DNA from 2 places in the Kitasatospora sp. MMS16-BH015 genome. Region 1 is predicted to be linked to the other one. Evidence: riboswitches for the same ligand, from Rfam matches in the RefSeq annotation. Region 1 holds a riboswitch; the other holds the start of a gene.
The links. A riboswitch is a leader RNA that binds a small molecule or an ion and turns the genes downstream of it on or off. The one in region 1 is predicted to bind cobalamin.
Positions count from the first base shown of each region.

Region 2: another riboswitch for cobalamin. It lies ahead of CFP65_RS02635 (ABC transporter substrate-binding protein); the one in region 1 lies ahead of CFP65_RS24655 (ribonucleoside-diphosphate reductase subunit alpha).

Region 1 is NZ_CP025394.1:5,698,587-5,702,840, forward strand. It holds gene CFP65_RS24655 (ribonucleoside-diphosphate reductase subunit alpha) at 1-1,899, opposite strand, end outside; cobalamin riboswitch at 2,059-2,216, opposite strand; gene CFP65_RS24660 (GNAT family N-acetyltransferase) at 2,273-2,779, opposite strand; gene CFP65_RS24665 (helix-turn-helix domain-containing protein) at 3,074-4,045, shown strand; gene CFP65_RS24670 (histidine phosphatase family protein) at 4,042-4,254, opposite strand, start outside.
Region 2 is NZ_CP025394.1:587,691-591,944, reverse strand. It holds gene CFP65_RS02645 (ABC transporter ATP-binding protein) at 1-178, opposite strand, end outside; gene CFP65_RS02640 (iron ABC transporter permease) at 196-1,308, opposite strand; gene CFP65_RS02635 (ABC transporter substrate-binding protein) at 1,328-2,335, opposite strand; cobalamin riboswitch at 2,437-2,582, opposite strand; gene CFP65_RS02630 (adenosylcobinamide amidohydrolase) at 2,878-3,642, shown strand; gene CFP65_RS02625 (MarR family winged helix-turn-helix transcriptional regulator) at 3,715-4,254, shown strand, end outside.

The DNA of each region.
Region 1 (4,254 bases):
CGGCTCGATGCACTCGTACACACCGGCGATCGAGGCGATCGTGGCGGTGGGCGCGATGGCGAGCAGGAGCGAGTTGCGCAGGCCGGTGGTGGCGATCCGGGCGCGCAGGGCGTCCCAGCGCTCGGTCCACTGCGGGGCGGCCTCGAAGTGGTCGATGTGCAGCTGGCCCTGGGCGGCGCGGGTCTCGGCGTAGGCCGGGTGCTGCCCGAACTGCTCGGCGAGCTCGCTGGAGCGCTCGTAGGCGGTCAGCATGATGCGCTCGGCGATCAGGGTGGAGAGCTGCTTGGCCTCGGCGGAGTCGAAGTCCAGGCGGAGCTTGAAGAAGACGTCCTGCAGGCCCATCACGCCCAGGCCCACCGGGCGCCAGCGCGAGTTGGACGCGCCGGCCTCGGGGGTCGGGTAGAAGTTGATGTCCACCACGCGGTCGAGGAAGGTCACGGCGGTGCGGACGGTGGCGTCCAGGCGCTCCCAGTCCATGGCGGACAGCAGGTCCGTCGCGGTCGCGCCGGGGGCGACGTGGGCGCCGAGGTTGACCGAGCCGAGGTTGCAGACGGCCGTCTCGGAGTCGTCGGTGACCTCGAGGATCTCGGTGCACAGGTTCGAGGAGTGCACGGTGCGGCCCGGCAGTGCGGTCTGGTTGGCGGCGCGGTTGGAGGCGTCCTTGAAGGTCATCCAGCCGTTGCCGGTCTGCGCGAGGGTGCGCATCATCCGGGCGTACAGGGTCTGCGCCGGGATGGTGCGGACGGCCAGGCCGGCCGCCTCGGCCTTCAGGTACGCGGCGTCGAACTCCTCGCCCCAGAGGTCGACCAGCTCGGGCACGTCGGCCGGGGAGAAGAGCGACCAGTCGGAGTTGGCGTTCACGCGGCGCATGAACTCGTCCGGGATCCAGTGGGCGAGGTTCAGGTTGTGGGTGCGCCGCGCCTCCTCGCCGGTGTTGTCGCGCAGCTCCAGGAACTCCTCGATGTCCGCGTGCCAGGTCTCCAGGTAGACGCAGGCCGCGCCCTTGCGGCGGCCGCCCTGGTTGACGGCGGCGACGGAGGAGTCGAGGGTGCGCAGGAACGGCACGATGCCGTTGGACTTGCCGTTGGTGCCGCGGATCAGCGAGCCGCGCGAGCGGATGCGGCTGTAGGAGAGGCCGATGCCGCCGGCGTGCTTGGAGAGACGGGCGATCTGCGCGTAGCGCGAGTAGATCGAGTCCAGGTTGTCCAGCGGTGAGTCGAGCAGGTAGCAGCTCGACATCTGCGGGTGCTTGGTGCCGGAGTTGAACAGGGTCGGCGAGGAGGGCAGGTAGGAGAGCGCGCTCATCAGCGCGTACAGCTCGGCCACCTCGCGGACCGACTCGGCGCTGTCGCCGACGGCCAGGCCCGAGGCGACGCGGAGCAGGAAGTGCTGCGGGGTCTCGATCACCTTGCGGGTGATCGGGTGGCGCAGCAGGTAGCGGGACTGCACGGTGCGCAGGCCGAAGTACTCGAAGCGGTCGTCGCCCCGCTGGTCGATCAGCTCGTCCAGGCTGTCGGCGTGCTTGGCGACGAACTCGGCGGTGGTGTCGCCGATCAGGCCCTCGGCGTGGCCGACGCCGATCGAGGCGGAGAAGGAGACCGCACCCTGGCCGACGGCCTCGTCGGCGATCTCCAGGGCGAGCAGGCGAGCGGCCAGCTTCGAGTACTGCGGGTCCTCGGCGATCATCGAGGCGGCGGCCTCGACGGCCAGCCCGCGCAGCTCCGCGAAGTCGGAGCCGGCGTGGCGGCCGCGCAGGGCGGCGGCGGCGACGTGGCCGGGGTCGACCTGGGGGAGGTCGGCGCTGCGGTCGGTCAGCAGCCGCAGGAGCGCAGCACCGGGGTCGGTCTGGTCGTGATCGGCGGAACCCTGGGACGGCAGGGCAACTGCTGCGATGGTCAAGGCGCTCTCCTGGCGGCGGCGGAACGACGTATTCGTCCAGGACCATCAGGGCGCAGGGGAACGCGGCGCGGCGCACCCTTGCGAGCGCGCGCGTTTCAGACCCCCCGGCCCGCCCGCGAGGCCCGGACGTGACTCAGTGCTGCAAGGCGCCTGCGGGGAAGCCGTGTGCACACCGTCGGCAGGTCATCGGACTTGCGGCCCCGCCCTTTCGGGGATGCCGCTCACCGCTGCGGGGCAGTCCCGGAGTCGCACCGGGTTCCCCTGCTTCGACAGCGAGAGTGAGCATACATGTTGTGGCCGGGGTCGGATGCGACCCCAGATGTAGTGCCGCGTGTCGTGGTCAGGTGGTAGCGGGGAGCCACCGTACAGCCCGTCAGATCAGCTGATCCTCGAAGGTCAGACCATAGGTGAGCAGGTCGATCCCGGGCCGCGGCGCCCAGTCCCGCTCGGGGGTCCGGCGGAAGCCGAGCCGTTCGTAGAGCCGGTGTGCGGTGGTCATCGCGGGCCGGGTGGAGAAGGCCATCGCGGTCAGCCCGAGCTCCCGCGAACGGGCCATCGCGGCCCGCACCAGGGCCTCGCCGACGCCCCGGCCCTGGGCCGCCGCGCCCACCGCGAGCATCCGGATCTCGCCCTCGTGCGGCTCCGCGATGTCGGCCCACTCGGTGCCGCCCGAGGCGAAGGTCACACAGCCGAGCACCCGATCGGCGTCGTCGACGGCGACGAGGAGCTCGGCCTCCGCGAAGCGGCGGCGGGCGTCGCCGAGGAGGGCGAGGTACGGGCTGTCGGGCTCGGTGTGACCGCCGCCGACGAAGGCCTCGACGGTGACGGCTCCGGCGCCCTCGAGGTCTTCCTCGCGGGCGTGGCGAACGGTGATCTGCATCGGACCATTGTGCCCGAAGGCGTGTTCGATCCGGCCCGGGCCGTCGTCTGATCGGCCGGCTGGCTCGTCGGGTAGCCCGTCGGGCGGTGCCGGTTGTCCCGGCCGGTGCGGGCCAGCCGGTCGACGTCGCGGCCGACCAGGGTGCCGAGCAGGCCGAAGCCGCCGACCGTGCCGAACAGGGGGAGCAGCTGCGTGATCGAGGTCATGCCTCCAGGCTCCTCGCGGGCGGCGGCTCGGACGAGTGGCAGAAACGACCACTTGCATCGAAATCCTGCCAGTGCCAGGCTGGTCGGCATGGCAGCACAGCTGAACCCCCGTCTGCAGAACGTCGTGGCCGTGGTGCTGGCACCCGTCCACCCCTTCGAACTCGGCGTGGCCTGCGAGGTGTTCGGCCTCGATCGGAGTGACGACGGCCAGCCGGTCTACGACTTCGCGCTGGCCTCCGACCGGCCCGGGCCGCTGCCCACCCACGCCGGCTTCACGGTGGACGTGCCGTACGGGGTCGAGCGGCTGGCCGAGGCCGATCTGGTGATCGCGGCCGCCACCGGTGTCCGGGAGGAGTACCCCGAGCCGCTGCTGGCCGCCCTGCGGGCGGTGGTGGGCCGCGGCTCGCGGGTGCTCTCGATCTGCAACGGCTCCTACCTGCTGGGCGCCGCCGGGCTGCTGGACGGCCGCCGCAGCACCACGCACTGGCGGCACGCCGACCGGATGGCCGAGCGCTTCCCGCACACCACGGTCGAGCCGGACGTGCTCTACGTGGACGAGGACCCGGTGATCACCTCGGCCGGCACGGCGGCCGGGATCGACGCCTGCCTGCACCTGGTGCGCAAGCTCCAGGGGGCCGAGGTGGCCCGGGGGATCGCCCGGCGGATGGTGGTGGCCCCGCACCGGGAGGGCGGCCAGGCCCAGTACGTGGCCCGGCCGCTGCCGGAGTGCTCGGCGGATTCGCTGGCGCCCCTGCTGGAGTGGCTGCGCCACCACCTGGACCAGGAGCTGACGGTCGACCAGCTGGCCGCCCGGGCCCACATGTCCCCGCGCACCTTCGCACGCCGCTTCCAGCAGGAGACCGGCACCACCCCGCACCGCTGGCTCACCAACCAGCGCCTGCTGCACGCCCAGCGCCTGCTCGAATCCACCACCGAACCGGTGGACACCGTCGCCGCTCACTCCGGCTTCGGCAACGCCGCCACCCTGCGTCACCACTTCACCCGCTGGCTCGGCACCACCCCCCAGACCTACCGCCGCACCTTCGGGACGGCCTCCTAGAGGTGGCTCACCGAGTTCCACTGCTCGGGGCGCAGGGCGGTGCCGTCGGAGCGCCAGAGGGCGGTGGAGCAGTTGCCGACCGGGAGGAGGGCGAGGAGTTCGGGCTCGGTGAGGCGGTCGAGGACGTAGCGGAGCATCAGGACCGGGCAGTCGTGCGAGACGAGCAGGACGGGCCGGCCGGCCTCCTCCTCGCAGATGTCGCGCAGGCA
Region 2 (4,254 bases), 5.1 Mb from region 1:
GGAGCAGCCCTGCGACGGCCCGCAGCAGGGTGGACTTGCCGGCCCCGTTCGGCCCGATCAGGGCCAGCCAGCCGCCGCGCTCGACGGCGCAGTCCACCCCGTGCACCACCGGGGTACGGTCCAGGTCCACCTCGACGCCGACCGCCGAGAGGCCGTCGGCCGCGTGCTGTCCGCTCACGTCCGTACCGCCTGCCGTCACGTCCGCACCGCCCTGGTGGAGCGGAGGATCCAGACGAAGAGCGGGGAGCCGATCAGGGCCGTGACCACGCCGATGGGCAGTTCGGCCGGGGCGACCACGGTGCGGGCCAGCGTGTCGGCGAGCACCAGGAAGGCCGCGCCGACCAGGAGGGAGAGCGGCAGCACGTGGCGGTAGGAGGAGCCGGCCAGGCGGCGTACCGCGTGCGGGACGATGATCCCGACGAAGCCGATCAGGCCGCTGACCGCCACCGCGCTCGCGGCGGCCAGCGCGCAGGCGGTGACCACGGTCAGCCGGATCCGCCCGGGGTGCAGGCCCAGCGAGCGGGCCTCCTCGTCGCCGACCGAGAGCACGTCGAGGTGGCGCCCGTGCAGCAGCACGACCGTGCCGGCCACCGCCAGGTAGGGCAGCATCTGCCAGGCGCGGTCCCAGGAGGAGGTGGAGAGCGACCCGAGCAGCCAGGTGTACACCTGCTGGATCGACTCGGTGGAGCGTTGCAGCACGTAGGTCTGGACGGCGGTCAGGAACATCGAGACCGCGAGCCCGGCCAGCAGCAGGGTGGCCGTGCCGGTGCCGCTCGCCGCCCCCGCCAGGTAGGCGAAGGCCACGCCGGTGAGCGAGCCGACGAAGGCCGCGATCGGTACCGCCTGCGGCGAGGAGCCGCCCAGCGAGACGATCGCGATGGTGGCGCCGAGGCCGGCCCCGGCGGAGGAGCCGAGCAGCGAGGAGTCGACCAGCGGGTTGCGGAACACCCCCTGGTACCCGGCCCCGGCCAGCGCGAGGGCCCCGCCGACCAGTGCCCCGAGCACCACCCGGGGCAGCCGGATCTGGAACAGCACGGCCTGGTCGAGCTGGTCCAGCCCCGAGCCCAGGTGCACCAGCGGCAGCCGGTCGAGCAGCGCGGCGGCCGTGGCGAACGGGTTGAGGTTCGCCGCCCCGGCCATCGCGCCGACCAGCACCGCCGCGACCAGGAAGGCCACCGCGAGGCCGTAGGCCCGCAGGGTGCGGGCGGGGCGGCCGGCGCCGATGTCGCTTGTTGCTTCTGCGGTCGTCGCTGCCGCGGTCGCCGGGCCGCTCGGGGCCTGGGCCGGCTCGTCCCCCTCGGCGGTCACGCCGTCAGCTCGCCCTCGGTCACTGGGCCGGGGCCTTCTGGACGGCCTGCGCGATGGCGGTGACCAGCTCGGGCAGGCGCGGCCCCCAGCGCGAGGCGATGTCCTCGTTCAGGGCGACGATCCGGTTGTTCTTCACGGCGGGCACGGTGTTCCAGCCGGGCCGGGCCGCGACCACCTGGGCGGTCTGGCCGCCGCTGGCCGCGCCGCTGTCGGTCAGGAAGATCAGCTGCGGCTGGGCCGAGACGATGTACTCCTGCGCCAGCTGCGGGTAGCCGCCGTCGGCGGTCTTGGCGGCGGCGTCGGCGATGTTCTTCAGGCCGAACAGCGAGGCGACCTGGCCGACGAAGGTGGTAGAGGTGGCCGAGTAGTAGGGGTTGGCGCTGACCTCCCAGAAGTAGCTCTGGTCGGTGTGGCCGCTGCCGGCCTGCTTCACCGTGTCGGCGATCTTCGTCTTCATGTCGGTGACCGTCTTGCTCGCCTCGGCGCTGTGCCCGGTGGCCTGGCCGATCCGCTCGATCTGCTGGTACGCGTCGTCCAGCTTGGCGGCGGCCGGCTCGATCATGACGGGCACGCCGAGCTTGGTGAGGCCGGCCACCAGCCCGTTGGTGTCCTGCGAGGCGATCACCAGGTCGGGGTGGTAGACGACGATGGCCTCGATGTTCGGGGTGAGCCCGCTGAGCGTCGAAGTCGGTACGCCGGTCGGGTAGTTGGAGGAGGAGTCGACCGCGACGACCTGCTTGCCGGCGCCCACCGCGTAGAGGTCCTCGGTGGCCGTGGGGGAGAGCGAGACGATGTGCTGCGGCTGGCTCTTGAGGGTCACGGCGCCGTTGGCGGCGGTCACGGTGGCCGGGAAGGACGCGGCGGCGGCCGAGGGAGAGCCGCTGCCGCCCGCGCTCCCGGAGCTGCCGGAGCCCCCCGAACTTCCGCAGCCGGTCAGCAGGGCGGTGGCCGCCAGGAGCGCCGTCGCGGTGGCGAGGGTGCGGGCGAGCGGCGAGCGCGGCCGGAGCTGGTCGGGGTGGGGCGTCATGCGCCGCTTCCTCCTGTGCGGTCGGGAAGCGGTCGATCCGCCGGACGGCAGCACCGAAGGCAGACCGGCTGGGACGGATCGCCCCTTCCTGCGAGGGTCGATGTCGGAGCGCGGCAGGAGGCGACCTGGCTCGGCCCCGGGCGGGGCCTCACAGTTGCGGGACAGCGCCGGAGTGGCCCGTTCGTGCTGGGCGTCACCGGCTTCGCTGCCTGACACGCTGTCGGACACCTGCACGATTCTGCAGGTGTCCGGCAGCGCGACACTAACACGGGGTTGAGGCCGTGGTGGTCCGGCGCGGCGAATGGGTCGGCCGCGTGGGCGGCCGTGCGGCAGGTCGTGGTGGTGTGGCGCGGCAGCTCGTGGTGATGCGGCGCGGTCGGTGATGGTGCTTCGGTGGGGTCGGTGGTGACGGTCCACTGCTGTGATCATCGGTCTGCTCGGGCCGGGTTAGGCTCGCCCGGCGGGCCGTCGGGGGCTCGTCGTGACGGGAGTGAGAGTTGGGCGGGGCGAAGGTGCGGCCGAGGGTGGCGCGGGGTGCTCGGATGGAGGACGGCGCCTGCCGTCACCACCTGGTCTGGCGGGCCGGCCCCGGCTGGCGGATGGTGAGCAGTGCGGTGCTCGGCGGCGGTCTCGGCGAACGCGGCTGGGTGCTCAACGCCCAAGTCCGGCCCGGCTATGCACGGATGGACCCGGCGCAGCACCTGGCCGAACTCGCCGCCGCCGAGGGCCTGACCGGCCCGGGTGTCGGCCTCATGACGGCGGCCCAGGTCGACGACGCCACCTGGGCCGAGGACACCGACGTGACCGCCGTGGTGACCACCGGCATCGGCGTCCCCACCTGGGCCGCCGCCGCTGCCCCGGCGTCGGCCTCGTTCGCGCCGTCGGCCCCGGATGCGGGCCCTGCCGCCGTGGCGCTCCCCGGCCGCCGCTACGTACCGGGCACCATCAACATCCTCGCCGTCGTACCGGCCCCGGTCGGCGACGCCGGGCTGGTCAACCTGCTGGCCACCGCGACCGAGGCCAAGGTGCAGGCGCTGCTCGACGCCGGCTACGACTGCTCGGGCACCCCGTCCGACGCCGTCTGCATCGCCGTCCGCACCCCTGCCCCCGGCCTCACCCCCGATCTCTTTGGCGGACCCCGCTCCACCTGGGGTGCCCGCCTGGCCCGCGCGGTCCACGCCGCAGTCCTGGCCGGCGCCGAACTCGACCGCACCCGGCGCGCGTCTGGCCCACGCCCCGACCACGCGGTGCCCGGGCCGGCCTGCTGCCTGGGTGATCTCCTGCTCGGCGCGACCGAGTCCACCTGAGCCACGGATCGGGCTGTCTTTCCTTGTTCTCGGTCTAGCCAGATGCCTCTCAGTGAGAGCTAATATGACAGTGTGACGACAAAAGGGCTCGGGGCGCCCGAGGGGGCGCTCGGCGGGGAACTGGCCGGGCTGCTGGTGGGGATCCAGCGGCTGGTGCGGCGCAGGCTGCGGGAGCGGCTGACCGAGCCGAGGCTGCGCGGTGCGCAGGTGGAGCTGCTGCGGTTGGTGATCGATACGCCGGGGCTGCGGGTGTCGGAGGCCGCGCGGGAGCTCTGCCTGGCGGGTAACTCGGTCTCCACCCTGGTCAACCAGCTGATCGGGCTCGGCCTGCTGCGCCGGGAGACCGACCCGGCGGACCGGCGGGCCGCCCTGCTGCACGCCACCCCCGAGGCGGTCGCCCGGCTCTCGGCCTGGCAGGCCCGCCGGACGGCGCTGGTCAACGAAGTGGTCGCCGGCCTGCCCGCCGAACAGCGGGCGACCCTGACCGCCGCGCTGCCGGCGCTGCGCGCAGTCGCCGAGGGCCTGCGAGAGGCGGGGGACTCGGGTTCGGATGGCTTGCTCCCGGGCGGCGCGTCCGTAGGAGGTTCGGCTCCGGGCGATTCGTTCCAGGGC